Regions from separate parts of the Streptomyces sp. NPDC057280 genome, predicted to be linked through region 2. Evidence: predicted binding sites of a transcription regulator. Region 2 holds the regulator's gene; the other holds the start of a gene.
The links. The regulator HspR, encoded in region 2, represses chaperone genes until heat shock. The targets are predictions, from matches to a motif close to TTGAGNNNNNNNNNCTCAA.
Positions count from the first base shown of each region.

Region 1: a site for HspR is predicted at 1,834-1,852, ahead of lon (endopeptidase La). Genes of this name have one in related genera too.

Region 1 is NZ_JBHUYR010000003.1:985,855-997,238, reverse strand. It holds gene lon (endopeptidase La) at 1-1,811, opposite strand, end outside; gene ACFUO4_RS23180 (GNAT family N-acetyltransferase) at 1,988-2,662, shown strand; gene ACFUO4_RS23175 (GNAT family N-acetyltransferase) at 2,837-3,583, shown strand; gene ACFUO4_RS23170 (hypothetical protein) at 3,723-4,826, shown strand; gene ACFUO4_RS23165 (toll/interleukin-1 receptor domain-containing protein) at 4,826-6,160, shown strand; gene ACFUO4_RS23160 (rhomboid-like protein) at 6,123-6,881, opposite strand; gene ACFUO4_RS23155 (spermidine synthase) at 7,061-7,738, shown strand; gene ACFUO4_RS23150 (response regulator transcription factor) at 7,871-8,611, shown strand; gene ACFUO4_RS23145 (ATP-binding protein) at 8,608-9,744, shown strand; gene ACFUO4_RS23140 (multifunctional oxoglutarate decarboxylase/oxoglutarate dehydrogenase thiamine pyrophosphate-binding subunit/dihydrolipoyllysine-residue succinyltransferase subunit) at 10,037-11,384, shown strand, end outside.
Region 2 is NZ_JBHUYR010000013.1:19,677-31,060, forward strand. It holds gene ACFUO4_RS40985 (hypothetical protein) at 160-366, opposite strand; gene ACFUO4_RS40990 (phosphotransferase) at 473-1,474, shown strand; gene ACFUO4_RS40995 (GNAT family N-acetyltransferase) at 1,488-2,003, shown strand; gene ACFUO4_RS41000 (DUF817 domain-containing protein) at 2,049-2,861, shown strand; gene ACFUO4_RS41005 ((Fe-S)-binding protein) at 2,854-5,121, opposite strand; gene ACFUO4_RS41010 (MraY family glycosyltransferase) at 5,333-6,337, shown strand; gene dnaK (molecular chaperone DnaK) at 6,432-8,270, shown strand; gene grpE (nucleotide exchange factor GrpE) at 8,267-8,920, shown strand; gene dnaJ (molecular chaperone DnaJ) at 8,957-10,138, shown strand; gene ACFUO4_RS41030 (heat shock protein transcriptional repressor HspR) at 10,144-10,590, shown strand; gene ACFUO4_RS41035 (PA14 domain-containing protein) at 10,650-11,384, opposite strand, start outside.

The sequences.
Region 1 (11,384 bases), on a different contig from region 2:
TCGGCCGGGTCCTGGGCGGACTCGGGGACGTGGTGCGGACGGCCGATCAGGTCCCGCAGATCCGCGTCCGTCACGGTGAACGGCAGCTTCCGCTCGCCCAGTTCGTGCTGGGCGGCGACCTTCCTCAGGAGCCGCGCGATGGACCGCTCCAGGGTGCGGACGCCCGCCTCGCGCGTGTATTCGCCGGCGAGCTTGCGCAGCGCGCTCTCCTCCAGCGTGACCTCGTCCTTGTCGAGGCCCGCCCGCTCCAGCTGGCGCGGGAGCAGGTGGTCACGGGCGATGACGACCTTCTCGTCCTCGGTGTAGCCGTCGAGGCGGACCAGCTCCATACGGTCGAGCAGGGCCTCCGGGATGGCCTCCAGGACGTTCGCCGTGGCGAGGAACACCACGTCGGACAGGTCGAGTTCGACCTCCAGGTAGTGGTCGCGGAAGGTGTGGTTCTGCGCCGGGTCCAGGACCTCCAGGAGGGCCGCCGCGGGGTCGCCGCGGAAGTCGGAGCCCACCTTGTCGATCTCGTCGAGCAGGACCACCGGGTTCATGGACCCGGCCTCCTTGACGGCCCGCACGATCCGGCCGGGCAGTGCGCCGACGTACGTACGCCGGTGGCCGCGGATCTCCGCCTCGTCGCGGACACCGCCGAGGGCGACGCGGACGAACTTGCGGCCCATGGCGTGCGCGACGGACTCACCGAGCGAGGTCTTGCCGACACCGGGCGGCCCGACGAGCGCCAGGACGGCACCGCCACGACGGCCGCCCACGACACCCAGGCCGCGCTCGCTGCGGCGCTTGCGCACGGCGAGGTACTCGGTGATGCGCTCCTTCACGTCCTCCAGGCCCGCGTGCTCGGCGTCCAGGATCGCCTTGGCGCCCTGGATGTCGTACGCGTCCTCCGTCCGTTCGTTCCACGGGAGTTCGAGGACGGTGTCGAGCCAGGTGCGGATCCACGACCCCTCGGGGGACTGGTCGGAGGACCGCTCGAGCTTGTCGACCTCCTTCAGGGCCGCTTCCCGCACCTTCTCCGGCAGGTCGGCGGCCTCCACGCGGGCGCGGTAGTCGTCGGACTCCTCGCCCTCCTTCTCGCCGTTGAGCTCGCGCAGTTCCTTGCGTACGGCTTCGAGCTGGCGGCGGAGCAGGAACTCGCGCTGCTGCTTGTCGACGCCCTCCTGGACGTCCTTGGCGATGGTCTCGGCGACGTCCTGTTCGGCGAGGTGGTCGCGCAGCTGCTGGGTGGCGAGCTTGAGGCGGGCGACCGGGTCGGCGGTCTCCAGCAGCTCGACCTTCTGTTCGGTGGTCAGGAACGGCGAGTAGCCGGAGTTGTCGGCGAGCGCGGAGACGTCGTCGATGGCCTGGACGCGGTCGACGACCTGCCAGGCGCCGCGCTTGCGCAGCCAGGCGGTGGCGAGCGCCTTGTACTCCTTGACCAGTTCGGCGACATGGCCGGGCAGCGGTTCGGGGACGGCCTGGTCGACCGTGGTCCCCTCGACCCACAGGGCGGCGCCCGGGCCGGTGGTCCCCGCACCGATCTGCACCCTGCCCCGGCCCCGGATGAGGGCACCCGGGTCGCCGTCGGCCAGCCGGCCGACCTGCTCGACGGTGCCGAGCACACCGGTGCTCGCGTAGGTTCCGTCGATCCGCGGCACCAGCAGGACCTTGGGCTTGCCGGGTTCCGAACGGGCGGCGGCCTGGGCGGCCTCCACCGCGGCCCGCACGTCGGCGTCGTTCAGGTCCAGCGGCACCACCATTCCGGGCAGCACGACCTCGTCGTCGAGCGGCAGCACAGGCAGAGTGAGCGGTGTGGACGTCGAAGCCATGATCTCCCCTTCGGCAGTCAAGTTGAGCTATGCCGACTCAATGCACGTGAGCCTTCGATTGTTCCCCCGGCTGCGTTCGCTGTGAGCGATCACCTCTGTCGACGTGGATGACGGGCCGCGTATGGTCAACAACGGTAATGACCACTTATGCATTCCACCCATTACAAGGAGATGCCGTGGACGAGACCGTGCGGGCTTGGGTGGACGGGTGGGTCGTCTCGCGCGGGGCCGCTCCGCCGACGCCGGAACCCTGGGGCTGCACGATCGACATGGGCATGGACGGGCACGTCACCCGGCATGTCTTCGGCGCGGTCGGCGACGGTGTGGACGAGGCGGCCGTACGGAAGGTCGCCGAGGCGGTGACCGGTGCCGGGGTGTGGCTCAAGGTGTTCCGGGACCCGGCCGTGGTCGGCGACTGGCTGGGCGGGGGCTGGTGGATCGATCCGGAGCCCGGTTACCTGATGACCCTCCCGCTGGTGCGCGACGCGGCGGTCCTGCGGGTTCCGGACGGCTACCGGCAGCGCACCTGGTCCCGCGGCGGGGTCGTCCGCACGATGATCGCCGCCCCCGACGGCTCCTGGGCGGCCCGCGGCCAGCTCGCCCCGACCGGCGCCACCGCGGTCGCCGACCAGATCGCCACGTCCCCCGCCCACCGGCGCCGCGGTCTGGGCACCCTCGTCATGCGCACGCTCCAACGGGCGGCACGGGAACAGGGGGCGGAACGGTGCGTGCTGGCGGGGACGCCGGAGGGGCGGGCGTTGTACGAGTCGCTGGGCTGGACGGTGTCTGCGCCGCTGACGAGTGCGAAGTACACCGGGGCCGAAACCGGGGACGAGGTGAACCGGGACTGAACCGGGCGGCTGGGTACAACGGCCGCTGAACCCCGGGGTACGCCGGCCGCTGAACCCGGGGTACACCGGCCGCTGAACCCAGGGGCAGGGAAAAGAAGTTGCCCTCTCCCCGAGACCCCGTACGTTCACCCCGTGACCGATACACAGACCTTCCTCGCCGCCTACGACGACCAGATGCGCGGTGCGCCGCCCACTCCGCCGGCCGGGGTGACGTACGAGAAGGACGGGCCGCTGCTGCGGATCGTCGGGCAGTTCCGCGGGTTTGTGAGCGGACCGAGCGAACTCGGCCTGGAGGGCGAGGAGCTGGACGGGTTGATCGCCCGGCAGCGGGACTTCTTCGCCGGGCGGGGTGAGGCGGTGGAGTGGAAGACCCGGGGCCACGACACCCCCGCCGACCTCACCGCACGACTCCGCGCGGCGGGATTCGTACCGGAGGACCGGGAGACGGTGCTGATCGGCCGGGCCGCGGACATGGCCGTACGGGAGCCGGTGCTGCCGGCCGGTGTGACCTTGCGGCGCGTCACCGCCGACGCGGACATGCGGCGGATCGCCGCCATGGAGTCGGCCGTGTGGGGCCAGGACCGGGGGTGGCTCGCGGACGACCTCATCGGCCGGGTGGCCGCCGCCCCCGACGAGATCGCGGTCTACGTCGCCGAGGCGGACGGTGAGGTCGTCTCCGCCGCCTGGCTGGCCTTCCGGTCGGGCACCGGGTTCGCGAGCCTGTGGGGCGGCTCCACGCTCGCCGCGTGGCGGGGCCTGGGCATCTACCGCGCGCTCGTCGCCACCCGCGCCGCCCTCGCCGCCGCCCGGGGTGTCACGTACCTGCACGTCGACGCCTCCGACGACAGCGCGCCCATCCTGCGCCGCCTGGGTTTCACGGCGGTGACGACGACCACGCCGTACGTGTGGACGCCGGAGTGACCGTGCCCGGACCTGAACCCCGGCCGACCGACAACGCGTTGGCGACGGCCCTGGCCAACGCCCGTTTGCGGGGCGGGAACTGACGGAAGAGAACTTCCTGCACGCCGTATTCTGAGCCGGCGTGAAGGGGGGATGGCTCATGGGGCCGTTGATCGCTGTGATGGGGAGCGCCGATCCGGGGCGGCGGCTGGACCCGCCGCTGACGGACGCGGACGCCGCGCTGAGGGCCTGCGAGGAGATCGGCGCGGAGCTCGCGGCCGAGGGGTGCCGGATCATCGTGTACTCCAGCGAGGCGCAGTTCGTCGAGAGCCGGGTCGTCGCCGGCTTCCTGACCCGGGAGGACCTGCCGGACGGCTCCGTCCAGGTCCGGCCGCCCTACGAGGACGGCGACATCGACTTCCCGCTGCGTGACAAGCGGCCCGAGGTCTTCGACCTGCGCTACGAGCCGGGCAACGACTGGGAGGTCAGCTTCTACCGGTCGCTGCGCGACGTCGACGGGGTCGTCCTGGTCGGCGGCGGCCGCTCGACGCTGGTCACGGGGATGATCTGCCTCGCGTTCGGGATACCGCTGTATCCGCTGGCCTCCTTCGGCGGATCCGCCCGCAAGGTCTGGGAGACCATGAACCGGTCCACCCATCACGCCACGGCGGACGAGGTGTCCGCCATGGGCGCGCAGTGGGGTCCGGGCAGCGCCCGGCGGCTGGTGCGGCTGCTGGGCACGCAGCGGGAGCGGCGCGAGGAGAAGCAGCGCGAGGAGGCCAGGTCCCGGCGGGGCGCCACCCTGCGGGCCGGGCTCGGCGCGGTCACCGGCATGCTGCTGCTCCTGCTCGGCTTCGCGACCATTCCGCTGACGTACGCCGTCGAGTCGAGCACCGCGGTCAACCTCACCGCGCTCATCGTGGGCGCGCTGGCCACCGGCACCTCGGGGGCGATCACCCGGACCGTCTTCGACCGCGAGACCCACTGGGCGCGGACGGCGGTCCTCGGCATGTCGGCGGGCGGGATCGCCTTCCTGCTCTTCGTCTCCGCCCAACTGGCCGCGTCCCCCGACATCCTGGCCGGCGAGGGCGTCCGCCGCCTGCTGTTCTTCGTGCTGGCCGTCGGCTATGTCTCGGGCTTCACGTTCGACGCGGTGTACAACCGCCTGAAGCAGACGGAACCGCCCGCGCCGCCGGTGCTCCCGGGGCTGCCGACGGGGGTGCCGGGCGGGGCGACGCCGCCGCAGGGGCCCGGAGGCGCCTGATGGAGTCGCCGGCCCGGCTCAACGTCTTCCTCAGCCACCGCTACCACTCCCCCGCCGAGAACCTGTACTTCTGGGAGCTGCTCAGCTCCGCCGAGGACGTCTCGTTCCGCGTCGACGAGGCGGTCTCCTTCACCAGCCCCGTCCGCCTGGAGCGCATGATCCGGGACGCGGACGGGTTCGTCGGCATCCATCCGCTGCCGGGCGACCCCCGCGAAGTGCATCTGCTGCCCCGGCTGCGGCACATGGCCCGCTACTTCCGGCTGGAACTGGGGATGGCGGTGCGGGCCCGCAAGCCGGCCGTGGTCTTCCACGACCAGCGGCTGCTGCCCGTGTTACGGGCTCCGGAGAGCGTGCGTCTCGTGCCGTACGACGCCCAGGAGACCGAGGCGGCGACCCACTCCGCGCTGCCCGGGAAGGTCGAGTCGGTCTACCGGGGCTTCCTCGCCGAGGCACATGTGTCGGCGTCGGCCCAGCGGCGGCGGTCCCACCACCAGCGCCGGGTCGGTCTGGTCGTGTCGCCCGAGAACAGGTCCGCCACGCCCGCCCTGACCGAGGCCCTGGAGGAGCACTCCTGGGAGCCCGTCGTCCTGCCCTGGCCGCCCCGTCTCGACCTCGACCTGATCACCCGGTTACGGGCCTGCGACTGGGTGATCGTCGACCTGGACACCGTACGGGGTCATCTCGTGGCCGCCTTCACCCACGGCCAGTTCGTCCCGACGATGCCGATCGTCTCGCCCCGGGCCCCCGGGACGCCGGAGGAGACGCTCTACGGCGGGAGCCCGACCGGCCACCGCAAGGCGATCGTGCGCTGGGACGATCCCGACAGCCTCGTCGCGGCCGTCGAACCCCACCTGCGCGTCATCGACGAACAGCCCCGGTTCATCGGCAGCACCGCGCAGGCCCTGGACTACTTCCGCTCCGCCGCCAAGCGCAACGAACGCGTCTTCCTCAGCTACGCCTCCGCCAACCACGACCACGCCGCCACGTTCTCGCAGCTGCTGAACGAGCGCTTCCAGAACGTCTTCGACTTCCGCCGGCACGGCGCCATCGGGGTCGGTGAGGACTGGCTCGACGACCTGATGGGGAACCTGGCCAAGTCCGCGGTCGGGGTGCTGCTGCTGTCGAAGGAGTACATGGAGAGCAAGTACTGCATGCTGGAGGCCCGGGAGTTGTACCGGCACTCCATCGAAGGGGACGTACGCCTCGTGCCCGTCTGCCTGGAGAAGCTGGACCTGTCCGACTTCCTCCAGCGCACCCAGTACCGCAACCTCGCCCGGCACACCCCGCAGGGCATCGTCACCGAGCTCCTGGACCAACTCCCGCCCAGCGCCTGACCATCGGCCAGCAGGCCACCCCGATCACCAGCGAGAACAGGTGCCCCCAGTCGCTCAGCGGATCGCTGAACGCCACCAGGTCCTGGACCAGCATCCACCCGAACCCCGCCAGCAGCGGCCACCGCAGCCACGGCCGGAGCAGCCCCGCCAGCGCCCCGAAGCTCGCGGCGACGCCGAAGCTGATGCCGTAGTCGAGGCGGTGCAGCGAGCTGTCCGGCAGGTGCCCGGCCAGCACCGCGAGCCCCACCGGCACCTCGGTCGCCAGTGTCGCCAGGACGTGCCCCAGCAGAAAGACGACCGCCGTCCGCGCACCGCCGATCCGCCGCTCCAGCGCGGTCAGGACGAGCAGGAAGCCGACGGCGTACGGCGAGAGCAGCCCGCCCGCGATCCACAGCGCGCTGGCCGGCAGCACGAGTGCCGGCGTCCGCACGAGGTGGTCCACATCGGTGCTGGAGGCCTGGAGCAGGCGGTGCACGAGGCCGGGGTCGGCGTACTCGGTGACGAGTGAGGTGACGGCGAGGACGGCGGCGTACCCGAAGGTGAAGGGGGTCCCGGTGGGGGTGGGGAGGATGCGCCAGGGGCGGGGGCGCACCGGAGCCGGTCGAGCGACGGGCGCCGCTGTCGATCCAGGTGCCGGTGCCGCTGCCGCCGCCCGCTGACTCGGGATGCCGTCGAGCAGCTCGGCGGCATCCGGAAGACCGGCCGTCTCAGTCCGTTCCACCGCGAGGCACTCCTTCCGTTTCACCCCACGATTCGCGCCCGACCCACCGGCTGTCTGTGACCGGCGCCACGCTGCCCCGGATTCACAGACAGTTCTCAACCACCGCCCCAGAGGCGGCGGATGCGCCCCCGCCACCTCAATTGCCTGTACAGAGACCGCCGAACTGCGAAAATGACCCGATGCCCATCTCGTACGACACCCCTGAAGTCCTGGACCGTCGCGAGGGCCCGCACGGCGAGGTCGTGCTGCGCCGGCACGGTCAGTTGCTGCAGATCATCGCCAACGGCTGTTTCCTGATGGACACCTCCGACGGCCGCTCGGAGCGGCTGCTGGTCGACGCCGCGCTCGCCGCGCTGGACGACCGGCCCGCGCCGAGCGTGCTGATCGGCGGGCTCGGTGTCGGCTTCTCGCTCGCGCACGCGGCCGAGAATCCGCGCTGGGGCCGGATCACGGTCGTGGAGCGGGAACCGGCCATCGTCGACTGGCACCGCGACGGCCCGCTGTCCGCACTCTCCGCGCGGGCCCTGGCGGATGCACGCGCAAAGATTCTGGAAACGGATCTAGTCACTTACGTCCATGAGACATCGGACACGTACGACGCGCTGTGCCTGGACATCGACAACGGACCCGGCTGGACCGTCACCGAGGGCAACGACGGGCTGTACGCACCGGCCGGACTGGCCAGCTGCGCAAGGGCGTTGACGCCGGGCGGCGTACTGGCGGTGTGGTCGGCGCAGCCCTCGCCGGAATTTGAAAGTTCCCTATGGAATGCCGGGTTCCAACAGGTGCGTACCGAAGAGATCCCGGTTGCCCGGGGCGTTCCGGACGTCGTGCATCTCGGCGTCCGACCTGGATAGCCCTGGCGCGGTGACTCCCCGTACCCTGCTCACCTGACGCAGATCATTCAAGCGTCAATCGCAAGCATGCGCAGGCAAGCCAGAGAGCGGAATCACCCCACTGATTCCGGAAAGCAACTTTTGGGGCGGGCGATGGAGCAGACACACACCTCCCACAACGGCACGGCTACGGCCACCCCGGGCGCACAGCGCCGGGTGCTGGTGGTCGAGGACGACCCGACGATCGTGGAGGCCATCGCGACCCGGCTGCGCGCCGAGGGATTCCTCGTGCAGACCGCGGGCGACGGTCCTGCGGCGGTCGACACGGCCGAGGCCTGGCAGCCCGATCTGCTGATCCTCGACATCATGCTGCCCGGCTTCGACGGCCTGGAGGTCTGCCGCCGGGTGCAGGCCGCCCGCCCGGTGCCGGTGCTGATGCTGACCGCGCGGGACGACGAGACCGACATGCTGGTCGGGCTCGGCGTCGGCGCCGACGACTACATGACCAAGCCGTTCTCCATGCGGGAGCTGGCGGCCCGGGTGCACGTCCTGCTGCGGCGCGTGGAGCGGGCGGCGCTGGCCGCCGCCACGCCCCGCTCGGGCATCCTGCGCCTGGGCGAGCTGGAGATCGACCACGCGCAGCGCCGGGTGCGGGTGCGCAGTGAGGACGTCCACCTCACGCCGACCGAGTTCGACCTGCTGGTGTGCCTGGCGAACACCCCGCGCGCGGTGCTCTCCCGGGAGCAGCTGCTGGCCGAGGTGTGGGACTGGGCGGACGCCTCCGGCACCCGCACGGTCGACAGCCACATCAAGGCGCTGCGGCGGAAGATCGGCGCCGAGCGGATCCGCACGGTGCACGGCGTGGGGTACGCCCTGGAGACGCCGACGCCATGAGCGAGGGTCCGGCCGGACGGAGAGGCCCCCGGGGGCCCGGGGATGCCAAGGGTGCTCCCGGTGAGTCCTGGGGCAGCGTGCGCCCGTTCTCGATCAAGACCAAGCTGGGGGCGCTGGTCGTCGCCTCGGTCCTGATCACCACGGGCCTGTCGATGATCGCGGTGCAGACGAAGACGGAGATCCGTTTCATCACGGTCTTCTCGATGATCGCCACCCTGCTGATCACCCAGTTCGTGGCGCACTCGCTCACGGCCCCGCTGGACGAGATGAACGCGGTCGCCCGGTCCATCTCGCACGGCGACTACACCCGCCGGGTCCGTGAGAACCGCCGGGACGAGCTGGGCGACCTCGCCGAGACCATCAACCGCATGGCCGACGACCTGGAGGCCCAGGAACAGCAGCGCAAGGAACTCGTGGCGAACGTCAGCCATGAGCTCCGCACGCCCATCGCGGGCCTCAGGGCGGTGCTGGAGAACATCGTGGACGGGGTCTCGCCCGCCGACCCCGAGACGATGCGCACGGCGCTCAAACAGACCGAACGCCTCGGCCGCCTCGTCGAGACGCTGCTGGACCTCTCCCGCCTCGACAACGGCGTCGTACCGCTGAAGAAGCGCCGTTTCGAGGTGTGGCCGTATCTGTCGGGCGTGCTGAAGGAGGCCAACATGGTGGCCTCGGCGCGCGCGGGCATCAGTACCGGGTCCGGCAGCCACACGCGCACGGACGTGCATCTGCACCTGGACGTGACCCCGCCGGAGCTCACCGCGCACGCGGACCCGGAGCGGATCCACCAGGTGGTGGCGAACCTCATCGACAACGCCGTCAAGCACAGCCCGCCGCACGGCCGGGTCACGGTGAAGGCGCGGCGGGGCTCGCTGCCCGAGTCCCTCGAGCTGGAGGTCCTCGACGAGGGCCCCGGCATTCCGCGCTCGGAGTGGCACCGCGTCTTCGAGCGGTTCAACCGCGGCAACATCACCCGGCCGCACGGTCCGGGCAGCGACGGCGGCACCGGCCTGGGACTGGCGATCGCCCGCTGGGCGGTGGATCTGCACGGCGGCCGGATCGGAGTGGCCGAATCCGAGCGGGGCTGCAGGATTCTTGTCACTCTCCCGGGACTCCGTTCTCTGCCAAGTTGACGTAAAGTTTGAAGCGGAGCTTCAAGATCCACGGGAGTCCGCGCTGACGGACACGTGTGATCGGCCACAGGCCCGCGCCTTCGGCGTCCAGGGGCCGTGCTCACCCCTTCCCAAGTGACGTCGTGAGAACCGGAACCACGCTTGTTTCCCGCCATTTCCAGCGGCGAAACACGGTTTTCGATGTGACTTACACGACGATGAACGGGCCCGGCCTGACCTTCTGGGTCTTGGAGGCGTAGCCTTTATTCCCGCTGTCCATCACCTTGTGAAGCGGAAGAGGGCGGTTGCCGCCGTGTCGCCACAGTCCCCCAGTAACTCGAGCATCTCGACCGACGCAGACCAAGCGGGCAAGAACCCCGCGGCCGCGTTCGGACCGAACGAGTGGCTCGTCGACGAGATCTATCAGCAGTACCTCCAGGACCCGAATTCGGTAGACCGAGCCTGGTGGGACTTCTTCGCCGACTACAAGCCGGGCGCGGCCGCCGCCCCGGCTGCGGCTGCTGCTCCGGCCCCCGCCGCCCCGGCTCCGGCGGCTCCTGCCGCCCCCGCGGCGCCCTCGGTGCCCGCGCCGGCTCCCGCGGCCGCGCAGCCCGCTGCCGCCGCCCCGGCGCCCGCCAAGGCCGCCCCGGCGCCGGCTCCGGCCGCCGCTGCCCCGGCGGCCGCTGCCCCGGCTCCGGCCGCCGCTCCGGCGAAGCCCGCCGCGGCCAAGCCGAAGGCCGAGCCCGCCGCCGCCTCCGCGGAGGGCCCCGAGCTGGTCACGCTGCGCGGCCCCGCCGCCGCGGTCGCGAAGAACATGAACGCCTCGATCGAGGTGCCCACGGCCACGTCCGTGCGCGCGGTCCCGGTGAAGCTGCTCTTCGACAACCGCATCGTGATCAACAACCACCTGAAGCGCGCCCGGGGCGGGAAGATCTCCTTCACCCACCTCATCGGGTACGCGATGGTGCAGGCCATCAAGGCCATGCCGTCGATGAACTACTCCTTCACGGAGAAGGACGGCAAGCCGACCCTGGTCAAGCCGGAGCACGTCAACTTCGGCCTCGCCATCGACCTGGTGAAGCCCAACGGCGACCGCCAGCTGGTCGTCGCGGGCATCAAGAAGGCCGAGACGCTGAACTTCTTCGAGTTCTGGCAGGCCTACGAGGACATCGTCCGCCGCGCCCGTGAGGGCAAGCTGACGATGGACGACTTCTCGGGTGTCACGGTCTCCCTGACCAACCCGGGCGGTCTCGGCACCGTCCACTCGGTCCCGCGCCTCATGCCCGGCCAGTCGGTCATCATGGGCGTCGGCTCCATGGACTACCCCGCGGAGTTCCAGGGCACCTCCCAGGACACCCTGAACAAGCTCGGCATCTCGAAGGTCATGACGCTCACGTCGACCTACGACCACCGGGTCATCCAGGGCGCCGCCTCCGGCGAGTTCCTGCGGATCGTCGCGAACCTGCTGCTCGGCGAGAACGGCTTCTACGACGACATCTTCGAGGCGCTGCGCATCCCCTACGAGCCGGTCCGCTGGCTCCGGGACATCGACGCCTCGCACGACGACGACGTCACCAAGGCCGCCCGCGTCTTCGAGCTGATCCACTCCTACCGGGTCCGCGGCCATGTCATGGCCGACACCGACCCGCTGGAGTACCGCC
Region 2 (11,384 bases):
CTCGTCAGCATCATCGACAACGACCTCGCAATGATGCACGTGTTCGACGGCGGGGTTAAGGGGTGGAACAGGTCGGCTCGGTCACTCGTCGGTCGCCTGAGTCATCCGTCGGCTCAGTCACCGGTCGGCTCAGTCACCGCCGGCTCAGTCACCGCCGGTTCAGTCGGTCCCGTCGTCGCCGGAGCTGGAGTTGGAGCGGTTGCTCCCCTTGCTGCTCTTCGCCAGCACCAGCACGACCTCGCCCAGCCCGGTCGTCACCGCGGCCACGCCCCGCACCCACCGCGGCCCGCCGCGGGCGGCCCACACCACGCACACACACCCGAAGATCACGAGCGCGAGCACGCCCAGCAGCACCACGAGCCCCATGTTTCCCCCACCTCATCCATGCCTACGGTCCGATGATCCTCCCAGTGGCCCGCGGGGACGCGAAAACCGCTGGTGGGACGGGGGTCCGCGATGTTCGGATGGGGCGATGCAGCACGAGGCGTCGATGACCGTGGACCGAGGGAACTACCAGGACACCGTGACCCCCTGGGAGCGGCAGGAGTGGCGGGAGGCCGCGCTCGGCTGGGCGGAGACCCGGCTCGCCGCGCGCGGGCTGCGACCGGCGGGGCGGTGGAGCGTGCGGCTGCGGCCGTGGTCGGTGCTGGTGCGCATCGGCGTGCGGGACGGGACCGACGTCTGGTTCAAGGCCAACCCGCCCGCGAGCGCCTTCGAGGGCGCGCTCACCGCCGCGCTGGCCGGCTGGGTGCCCGAGCAGGTGCTGGAGCCGCTCGCCGTCGACGCCGGACGCGGCTGGTCCCTGCTGCCCTACGGCGGTGAGGTCTTCCGGGACGCGCTGGAGCGCGGTGCCGCCGACGTGCGGGCCTGGGAGGGGGCGCTGGGGCAGTACGCGCGGATGCAGCGCGCGCTGGTCCCGTACGTCGACGAGATGAGCCGTCTCGGGGTGCCCGACGCCCGCGCCGCGGCCCTCCCCGCGATCTTCGACAGCGCGGTGGCGCAGAACACCGCCCTGGAACCGGCGGACCGGTCCCGGCTGCGGGCCCTCCGCCCCCGCCTCCTGGACTGGTGCGCGGAACTCGCCGACACCGGAATCCCCGACTCCCTCGACCACTGCGACCTGCACGACGGTCAGCTCTTCCACCCCGGGCCCGGCCGCTTCACCTTCTTCGACTGGGGCGACGCCAACATCTCCCACCCCTTCTGCAGTTTCACCGTCCCCGCCCGCCGGGTCCGCGAGCGGTACGGCCCCGAGGCGCTGCCCAGGCTCCGCGACGCCTACCTCGAACCCTGGACCGGGAACGGCCGTACGCTGCCGGAACTGCGCCGCGCCCTGACCCTGGCCACCCGCCTGGGCGCCCTCGCCCCCACCCGGGCCTGGACCCGCCTCTTCCCCGGCACCAGCCTCCCGGCGGCGGACGCGGCGTGCGCGGAGTGGCTGAGGGGGCTGTGCACCGGGGAGCACCCGCGGTGAAACGATGATCGTCATGACGTACGCGGCCATCCGGCTCCCCCAGTACACGAAGGCCGACCTCGACGAGATCACCGGCGGTGTCGACGACCCCTTCGAGGTGGCCGCGTTCGGGGTGCGGTCCCGGGACAAGGACGTGCACTTCGGCGTCCGGCACCAGGGGCGGCTGGTGGCGCACGCGGGGCTGGTGGACGCCACGGTGTCGGCCGGCGCGAGGCGGTTCCCGGTGGCGGGCCTCGGCGGGGTGGTCGTCGCGCCGGACCTGCGGGGCCAGGGGCTGGCGCGGCTGGTGGTGGAGGCCGCCGTCGCCCATGCCCGGGGCACCGAAGCGGAGTTCGGGCTGCTGTTCTGCCTGCCGGACCGGATGCCGCTGTACCGGCGGCTGGGCTGGCGGGAGGCGCCGGACGGCATGCGGGTGGAGCAGCCGGGGGACGCCGTCGTCGACCATCCGCTGCACACGATGTGGCTGCCGCTCGTCGAGGGCGCCGTATGGCCGGCGGGGCGGGCGCGGCTGCATTCGCTGCCCATGTAGGGCGCCGCTGGAACCGTCCCCGCCCCGGCGGCGATCTACAGCACCATGCATGCCCTCCGCCAACTCGCCCGCTTCACCTGGCTCCAGGCCCGCTGCTGCGCCTTCGCCGTCGCCCTGCTCGCCGGCATGGCGGCCTCGACCCTGCTGCCGCCGCTGCCGGTCGCGCGCTACGACCTGCTGCTGGCGTACGGCGTCCTGCTGACCGGCGTGGGGTTCCTGGTGGGCTGGGAGACGCGGCGTGAGGTGGCGGTCGTGGCGTTCTGCCATCTGCTCGGCCTCGCCTTCGAGATGGTGAAGGTGCACGTCGGCTCCTGGAGTTACCCCGAGCCGGGGGTAGCGAAGCTCGCCGGGGTGCCGCTGTACGGCGGGTTCATGTACGCGGCGGTCGGCAGCTACGTGTGCCGTGCCTGGCGGCTGCTGCGGCTGTCGCTGAGCGGCTACCGGCCCCGCGCCACCGCCGCGGTCGCCGTGCTGCTGTACGCCAACTTCCTCACCCACCACTGGATACCCGACCTGCGCTGGCCGCTCGCCGCGCTGCTGCTGGCGGCGACCGCGGGCACCTGGGTGCACTACACGATCGGCGCCCACCGGTACCGGATGCCGCTGGCGCTGTCCTTCGCGCTGATCGGGTTCTTCCTGTGGCTGGCGGAGAACGTGGCGACGTATCTGGGCGCCTGGACCTATCCGGACCAGCTCGACGGCTGGCAGCCGGTCGCGGTCGGCAAGTGGGTCTCCTGGGCGCTGCTGATCAGCGTCACCTTCGTCATCTGCGGCGCGCGCCGGCACACGGCGACGCCCCCTGCCGATTCCTCGGACAGGGGGCGTCGTACGGCCGTACCGACCACGAGTGCTACTTGACCGGCTCGGGCTCCGGCTCGCTCTCGGTCTCCGCGGCGTCCTCGGGGTCCACCGGGGTCTTGACCGACTCCAGCAGCAGCTGGGCGACGTCGACGACGGTGATGGACTCCTTGGCCTTGCCCTCGTTCTTCTTGCCGTTCACCGAGTCGGTGAGCATGACCAGGCAGAACGGGCAGGCGGTGGAGACGATGTCGGGGTTCAACGACAGAGCCTCGTCGACGCGCTCGTTGTTGATGCGCTTGCCGATCCGCTCCTCCATCCACATCCGCGCGCCACCGGCGCCACAGCAGAAGCCGCGCTCCTTGTGGCGATGCATCTCCTCGTTCCGGAGGCCGGGGACGTTGGCGATGATCTCGCGCGGGGGCGTGTAGATCTTGTTGTGGCGGCCCAGGTAGCAGGGGTCGTGGTAGGTGATGATGCCCTCGACCGGGGTGACCGGGACCAGCTTGCCCTCGTCCACCAGGTGCTGGAGCAGCTGGGTGTGGTGGATGACCTCGTAGTCGCCGCCGAGCTGCGGGTACTCGTTGCCGAGCGTGTTGAGGCAGTGCGGGCAGGTGGCGACGATCTTCTTCGCCGACTTCGGCTTCTTCGTCTCCGGGTCCTCGTCGTCCTCGCCGAACGCCATGTTCAGCGCGGCCACGTTCTCCATGCCGAGCTCCTGGAACAGGGGCTCGTTGCCGAGGCGGCGGGCGGAGTCACCGGTGCACTTCTCGTCGCCGCCCATGATCGCGAACTTGACGCCCGCCATGTGCAGCAGCTCGGCGAAGGCCTTGGTGGTCTTCTTGGCGCGGTCCTCCAGGGCGCCGGCGCAGCCGACCCAGTAGAGGTACTCGACCTCGGAGAGGTCCTCGATGTCCTTGCCGACGACCGGCACCTCGAAGTCGACTTCCTTCGTCCACTCCAGGCGCTGCTTCTTGGCCAGGCCCCAGGGGTTGCCCTTCTTCTCCAGGTTCTTGAGCATCGTGCCCGCCTCGGACGGGAACGCGGACTCGATCATCACCTGGTAGCGGCGCATGTCGACGATGTGGTCGACGTGCTCGATGTCGACCGGGCACTGCTCGACACAGGCGCCGCAGGTGGTGCAGGACCACAGGACGTCCGGGTCGATGACGCCGTTCTCCTCCACGGTGCCGATCAGCGGGCGCTCGGCCTCGGCGAGAGCGGCGGCGGGGACGTCCTTGAGCTGCTCCTCGGACGCCTTCTCCTCGCCCTCCATGGTCTTGCCGCCACCCGCGAGCAGGTAGGGCGCCTTGGCGTGCGAGTGGTCGCGCAGCGACATGATCAGCAGCTTCGGGGAGAGCGGCTTGCCCGTGTTCCAGGCCGGGCACTGCGACTGGCAGCGGCCGCACTCGGTGCAGGTGGAGAAGTCGAGCAGGCCCTTCCAGGAGAACTGCTCGACCTGGCTGACGCCGAAGACGTCGTCGTCACCGGGGTCGGTGAAGTCGATCGGCTTGCCGCCCGAGGTCATCGGCTGAAGCGCGCCGAGGGCGGTGCGGCCGTCGGCGTCGCGCTTGAACCAGATGTTCGGGAAGGCGAGGAAGCGGTGCCAGGCGACGCTCATGTCGGCGTTGAGCGAGACGACGATCATCCAGATGAAGGAGACGCTGACCTTGATCCCGGCGAACAGGTAGACCAGGTTCTGCAGCGTGGAGACGTCGAGGTCGCGCAGGGCGGCGACCAGCGGGTACGAGGCGAAGTACGCGGCCTCGTAGTGCTCCACGTGATGCAGCGCGCCCTCCAGGCCGCGCAGGATGTAGATCACGGTGCCGATGGTGAGGATGACGTACTCGACGAAGTACGCCTGCCAGGCGGTGGAGCCGGCGAAGCGGGACTTGCGGCCCGCCCTGGAGGGCAGGTTCAGCAGCCGGATCGGGATGAGGATCGCGATGCCCACCGTGGTCATGACGGTGATGAACTCGACGTACATCTCCCAGGGCAGCCAGCCGCCGATGATCGGCAGCTGGAAGTCGGCCTGGAAGAGCTGGCCGAGGGCCTGGCCCAGGATCGGGATCAGCGTCAGGAAGCCGATGGCGACGAACCAGTGGGCGAAGCCCACGATGCCCCAGCGGTTCATGCGCGTGTGGCCCAGGAACTCCTTCACCAGGGTCACGCTGCGCTGGTACGGGTTGTCGGTCCGGGCACCGGCCGGCAGCGGCTGTCCGAGCATGAAGAAGCGGACGAACTGCGCGATGACGCGTGCGAAGAGTGCGGCGCCGACCACGGTCAGGACCAGCGACACGATGATCGCTGCGAGTTGCATGTCGGGGGCTCCTCGGGCCTGGGCGGGGCGAGATTACTAAGCGGTAACTTATGCAGTCCTCTTGAGGGTACCCGCATCGTCGTCCGCACTGTAGCCAGCACTGCGGTGATCTGTGTCGCTGAGGGTTGCCTTAAGGGCCGATGGCGAGTGTGTGGCAATCCGAACGTGTTATTCGTACCAAATTGGTACATTCGTGACTACTTTAAGACGCGTGCTCTATGGGATCGCCGCCGCCACGACCGCCCTGCTGCTGACCGCCGTCCTGGCGGCCGTACTCCGCGCCCCCGCGCTGCGCCTCGGTCTCGTCGACCGCCGCCGGCAGCAGCGCAAGGTGCCGCTCTCCGGGGGCGTCGCCGTGGTGCTCGCGACCTGCGCCGTCGTGGCCGCGGGGGAGCGGACGCACGTCGCGCCCCCGGGCGGCGGGGAACTCCTCGTCGCGGCCGGCACTGTCGCCGCCCTCGGCCTCGCCGCCGACCTGTGGCGCGTCCGCGCGCGCGTGCTCTGCGTCGGTACGGCCGTGGCGGCGGCCTGCGTGGTGCCGTACGAGGAGACCGGCGTCGTCGGTGGGGTGCTCGCCGTGGGCTGGATCGTGTTCGTGGCCCTGGGGTTCCGGGCACTCGACCATGCCGACGGACTCGCCGGGACCGTCGGGGTCGTCGCCGCCTTCGGGGTGGGCGCCTGCGTGGCGGCCGAGGTGATGGACGGGCTCGCGGTGCTGCTGAGCGTGCTGGCGGCCGCGCTGACCGGGTTCCTCATGCACAACTGGCCGCCCGCGCGCGTGGGGCTCGGTTCGGGTGGGGCGCTGTTCGCCGGGTTCGTGCTCGCGGCGGCCGGCGTGGTGGCGCGGACCGGGCACGAGGCGGCCTCCAGCGCGGGCGTGCTGTTCGCGCTCAACGCCGTCGCCGTCGCCGACGTCCTTCTGGTCGTCGTCTCCCGGCGGCTGGCCGGGCGGCGCGGGCCCGACCATCTCGGGCACCGGCTGCGCAGGCTCGGGCTGACCCCGCAGGGGACGGTGGTGCTGCTCGGGCTCGGGGCCTTCGCCGGGGTGCTCGTCGGGGTGCTGGAGCATCTCGGATGGGTGGGCGGAACGGGGGCGCTGTGGGTGGCCTCGGGCGCCCTGGTCGTCGTACTCGCCCTGCTGCGGGTGAAGTCCTCCGGGACTCCTCGACCGGTATCGCCGCAGGTCAGAGCCCCATTGCGTGTAAGGAACGGATAAGAGTTGAGCCTCACAGACTCAGGTCTGTTGACCCATCCGCGGGCGTCATGCACACTTGAGTCCGTTCCACTCAAGTCAGCTGGAGGAATCAACCATGGCACGTGCGGTCGGCATCGACCTGGGCACGACTAACTCCGTCGTCAGCGTTCTCGAAGGCGGCGAGCCCACCGTCATCACCAACGCCGAGGGTGCCAGGACCACGCCGTCCGTCGTCGCCTTCGCGAAGAACGGCGAAGTGCTCGTCGGCGAGGTGGCCAAGCGCCAGGCGGTCACCAACGTGGACCGGACCATCCGGTCCGTGAAGCGCCACATGGGCACCGACTGGAAGATCGAGCTCGACGGGAAGCCCTTCAACCCGCAGCAGATCTCGGCGTTCATCCTCCAGAAGCTGAAGCGGGACGCCGAGGCCTACCTGGGCGAGAAGGTGACCGACGCGGTCATCACCGTCCCGGCGTACTTCAACGACTCCGAGCGCCAGGCGACGAAGGAAGCCGGTGAGATCGCCGGTCTCAACGTCCTTCGTATCGTCAACGAGCCCACCGCGGCCGCGCTCGCCTACGGCCTCGACAAGGACGACCAGACGATCCTCGTCTTCGACCTCGGTGGCGGCACCTTCGACGTGTCCCTCCTGGAGATCGGCGACGGCGTCGTCGAGGTGAAGGCCACCAACGGCGACAACCACCTCGGTGGTGACGACTGGGACCAGCGCGTCGTCGACTACCTGGTCCAGCAGTTCAAGTCGGGCCACGGCGTGGACCTCGCCAAGGACAAGATGGCGCTGCAGCGTCTGCGCGAGGCCGCCGAGAAGGCGAAGATCGAGCTGTCCTCGTCCACCGAGACCTCGATCAACCTGCCCTACATCACCGCCTCCGCCGAGGGCCCCCTGCACCTCGACGAGAAGCTCACCCGCGCCCAGTTCCAGCAGCTGACCGCGGACCTCCTGGAGCGCTGCAAGACGCCGTTCCACAACGTCATCAAGGACGCCGGCATCTCCATCAACGAGATCGACCACGTCGTCCTCGTCGGTGGCTCCACCCGCATGCCCGCCGTCGCCGAGCTCGTCAAGGAGCTGACCGGCGGCAAGGACGCCAACAAGGGCGTCAACCCGGACGAGGTCGTCGCCATCGGCGCGTCCCTCCAGGCCGGTGTCCTCAAGGGTGAGGTCAAGGACGTCCTGCTCCTCGACGTGACCCCGCTGTCCCTCGGCATCGAGACCAAGGGCGGCATCATGACCAAGCTCATCGAGCGCAACACCACGATCCCGACCAAGCGGTCCGAGATCTTCACCACGGCCGAGGACAACCAGCCGTCCGTGCAGATCCAGGTCTACCAGGGCGAGCGCGAGATCGCGGCGTACAACAAGAAGCTCGGGATGTTCGAGCTGACCGGTCTGCCGCCGGCGCCCCGCGGCGTCCCGCAGATCGAGGTGTCCTTCGACATCGACGCCAACGGCATCATGCACGTGACCGCCAAGGACCTGGGCACGGGCAAGGAGCAGAAGATGACCGTCACCGGCGGCTCCTCGCTGCCGAAGGACGAGGTCGACCGGATGCGCCAGGAGGCCGAGCAGTACGCGGACGAGGACCACCGCCGCCGCGAGGCCGCCGAGACCCGCAACCAGGGCGAGCAGCTCGTCTACCAGACGGAGAAGTTCCTCAAGGACAACGAGGACAAGGTCCCCGGCGAGGTCAAGACCGAGGTCGAGTCCGCCGTCGAGGAGCTGAAGACCGCGCTCAAGGGCGAGGACACCGCCGAGATCCGCACGGCCACCGAGAAGGTCGCCGCGGTCTCCCAGAAGGTCGGCCAGGCCATGTACGCCGACGCCCAGGCCGCTCAGGCCGCCGGTGGCGCGGGCACCGAGGCCCCCAAGGCCGACGACGACGTCGTCGACGCCGAGATCGTCGACGAGGACCGTAAGGACGGTGCCGCGTGACGGAGGAGACCCCGGGCTTCGAGGAGAAGCCCGACGTCCCCTCCGGCGCGACCCCCGACGACGCCGAGCCGAAGACCGCCGCCTCGCCCGAGGGTGAGGGGGCGGCCCCGGCCGGGGACGCAAACGCACAGATCGCCGGTCTGACGGCCCAGCTGGACCAGGTGCGCAAGGCGCTCGAGGAGCGCACCGCGGACCTCCAGCGGCTCCAGGCCGAGTTCCAGAACTACCGCCGCCGCGTGGAGCGGGACCGGATCACGGTCAAGGAGATCGCCGTCGCGAACCTCCTGACCGAACTCCTGCCCGTGCTCGACGACATCGGCCGCGCCCGGGACCACGGCGAGTTCGTCGGCGGATTCAAGTCCGTCGGTGAGTCGCTGGAGACCGTCGCGGCGAAGATGGGTCTGCAGCAGTTCGGCAAGGAGGGCGAGCCCTTCGACCCGACGATCCACGAGGCCCTGATGCACAGTTACGCACCGGACGTCACCGAGACGACCTGCGTGGCGATCCTCCAGCCGGGGTATCGCATCGGCGAGCGCACCATCCGCCCCGCCCGGGTGGCCGTCGCCGAACCGCAGCCGGGTGCGCAGACGGTCAAGGCCGAGGACGCCGAGACCGAGGAGAAGAAGGACAACAGCTCTGAAGAGGGCTGACGTCAACGGGACCGACCGAGAGGAGGGGCGTCGAGGATGAGCACCAAGGACTTCATCGAGAAGGACTACTACAAGGTCCTCGGCGTCCCCAAGGACGCCACCGAGGCCGAGATCAAGAAGGCGTACCGGAAGCTCGCCCGCGAGTTCCACCCGGACGCCAACAAGGGCAACACCAAGGCGGAGGAGCGCTTCAAGGAGATCTCCGAGGCGAACGACATCCTCGGCGACCCCAAGAAGCGCAAGGAGTACGACGAAGCCCGCGCACTGTTCGGCAACGGCGGATTCCGCGCGGGGCCGGGCGCGGGCGGCGGCTCCTTCAACTTCGATCTCGGTGACCTCTTCGGAGGCGGTGGCGGCCAGGGCGGCCAGGGTTCCGGCGGCTTCGGCGGCGGCATCGGCGACGTGTTCGGCGGCCTGTTCAACCGCGGCGGCACCGGGGGCACCCGGGTCCAGCCGCGGCGCGGCCAGGACATCGACACCGAGGTCACGCTGAGCTTCACGGAGGCCATCGAAGGGGCCACGGTCCCGCTGCGGATGTCCTCGCAGTCCCCCTGCAAGGCGTGTTCGGGCACCGGCGACAAGAACGGCACACCCCGCGTGTGCCCGACCTGCGTCGGCACCGGTCAGGTGGCCCGGGGCTCGGGCGGCGGCTTCTCGCTGACCGACCCCTGCCCCGACTGCAAGGGCCGCGGCCTCATCGCCGAGCACCCCTGCATGGAGTGCAAGGGCAGCGGCCGCGCCAAGTCCTCGCGCACGATGCAGGTCCGCATCCCCGCCGGGGTGACGGACAACCAGCGCATCCGCCTGCGCGGCAAGGGCGCGCCGGGTGAACGGGGCGGCCCCGCGGGCGACTTGTACGTCACCGTCCATGTGGACGCCCACCCGGTCTTCGGCCGCAAGGACGACAACCTCACGGTGACCGTCCCGGTGACGTTCGCGGAGGCGGCCCTCGGCGGCGAGGTCCGGGTCCCCACCCTGGGCGGCCCGCCCGTCACGCTGAAGCTGCCGCCCGGCACCCCCAACGGCCGCACCATGCGCGCCCGCGGCAAGGGCGCGGTCCGCAAGGACGGCACCCGCGGCGACCTCCTGGTCACCGTCGAGGTGAGTGTCCCCAAGGACGTGACGGGGAAGGCTCGTGAAGCGCTTGAGGCGTATCGCGAGGCGACCGCGGACGAGGACCCGCGGGCGGAGCTGTTCCAGGCCGCGAAGGGAGCATGAGAGTGATGGACGGCCGTCGACGCAACCCGTACGAACTGACCGAGGAGACCCCGGTCTACGTCATCTCGGTGGCGGCCCAGCTCTCCGGCCTGCACCCGCAGACCCTTCGCCAGTACGACCGCCTCGGCCTGGTCTCCCCGGACCGCACGGCCGGGCGGGGCCGCCGCTACTCGGCCCGCGACATCGAACTGCTGCGCACCGTGCAGCAGTTGTCGCAGGACGAGGGCATCAACCTGGCCGGCATCAAGCGCATCATCGAGCTGGAGAACCAGGTCGCGGCGTTGCAGTCCCGGGTCGCGGAGATGGAGGCGGCCCTGGAAGGCGCCGCCGCCACGATGCGCCAGCGGGAAGCGGCGGTGCACGCGTCGTACCGGCGTGACCTGGTGCCGTACCAGGAGGTGCAGCAGACCAGCGCGCTGGTGGTCTGGCGGCCGAAGAAGGCCAAGGACTAGGCAGCTGTACGCGAGCGGGGCCCGGAGGATCGTCGTCCTCCGGGCCCCGCTCCCGTATGTCACCGCCCGCTGAAGAACTCCAGGGAGGCGCCTTCGTACCCGACCCGGCCGTAGTGGTCGACGGCGTACACGGTCACCATGCACGGCCCGTTGTAGGGCGCGACCCAGGAGATGGCCCCCGTGGCCGACAGCTGCGTGCCGCTGTCACCGCACGCCCCGGAGATCTCCCAGGAGTACCCCTTCAGCAGCCGCCCCTCGTCGCCGGCGCCCGGCGCGGCGGTGACCTGGATCGCGGAACGCCCCGGTATCCCGTTCGTCACCAGCGTCAGCCGCGGCGCCTTCGGCCCGACCGCGGTCGCCTTGGTGACGCGCTCGGCGGAGATCTCCTCGGAGGGCAGCGACTCCAGCCCGTCCGCGCCCACGGTGGCCACGTAGTAGTACGCCTTGCCGGCCGGCGCGGTCCGGTCCTCCCAGCCGGTGCCGTTGGTGGAGCCGATGGCCGTCCAGGCACCCGTGGGGCTGGTCCGGCGGTAGACGTGATAGCCGCCGACCTCGTCGGGCGACGCCGTCCACGTGACCATCGTGAGATCGTCGGCGGGCGGCTCGGTGGCGAGGCCGGTCGGCGCGGCCGCCGCCGAGGCCACGGCCCGGCTCGCGCCCACCTCGCCGGAGACCGGCGAGACGTTCGACGCGGTGTCGACGGCCTGCACGGTGAAGCCGTAGAGCGCGCCCGTGTCGTCGACCGGCACCGGGAAGTGCAGCGACGTCCCGAACACGAGCTCCGGTCCGTCGGG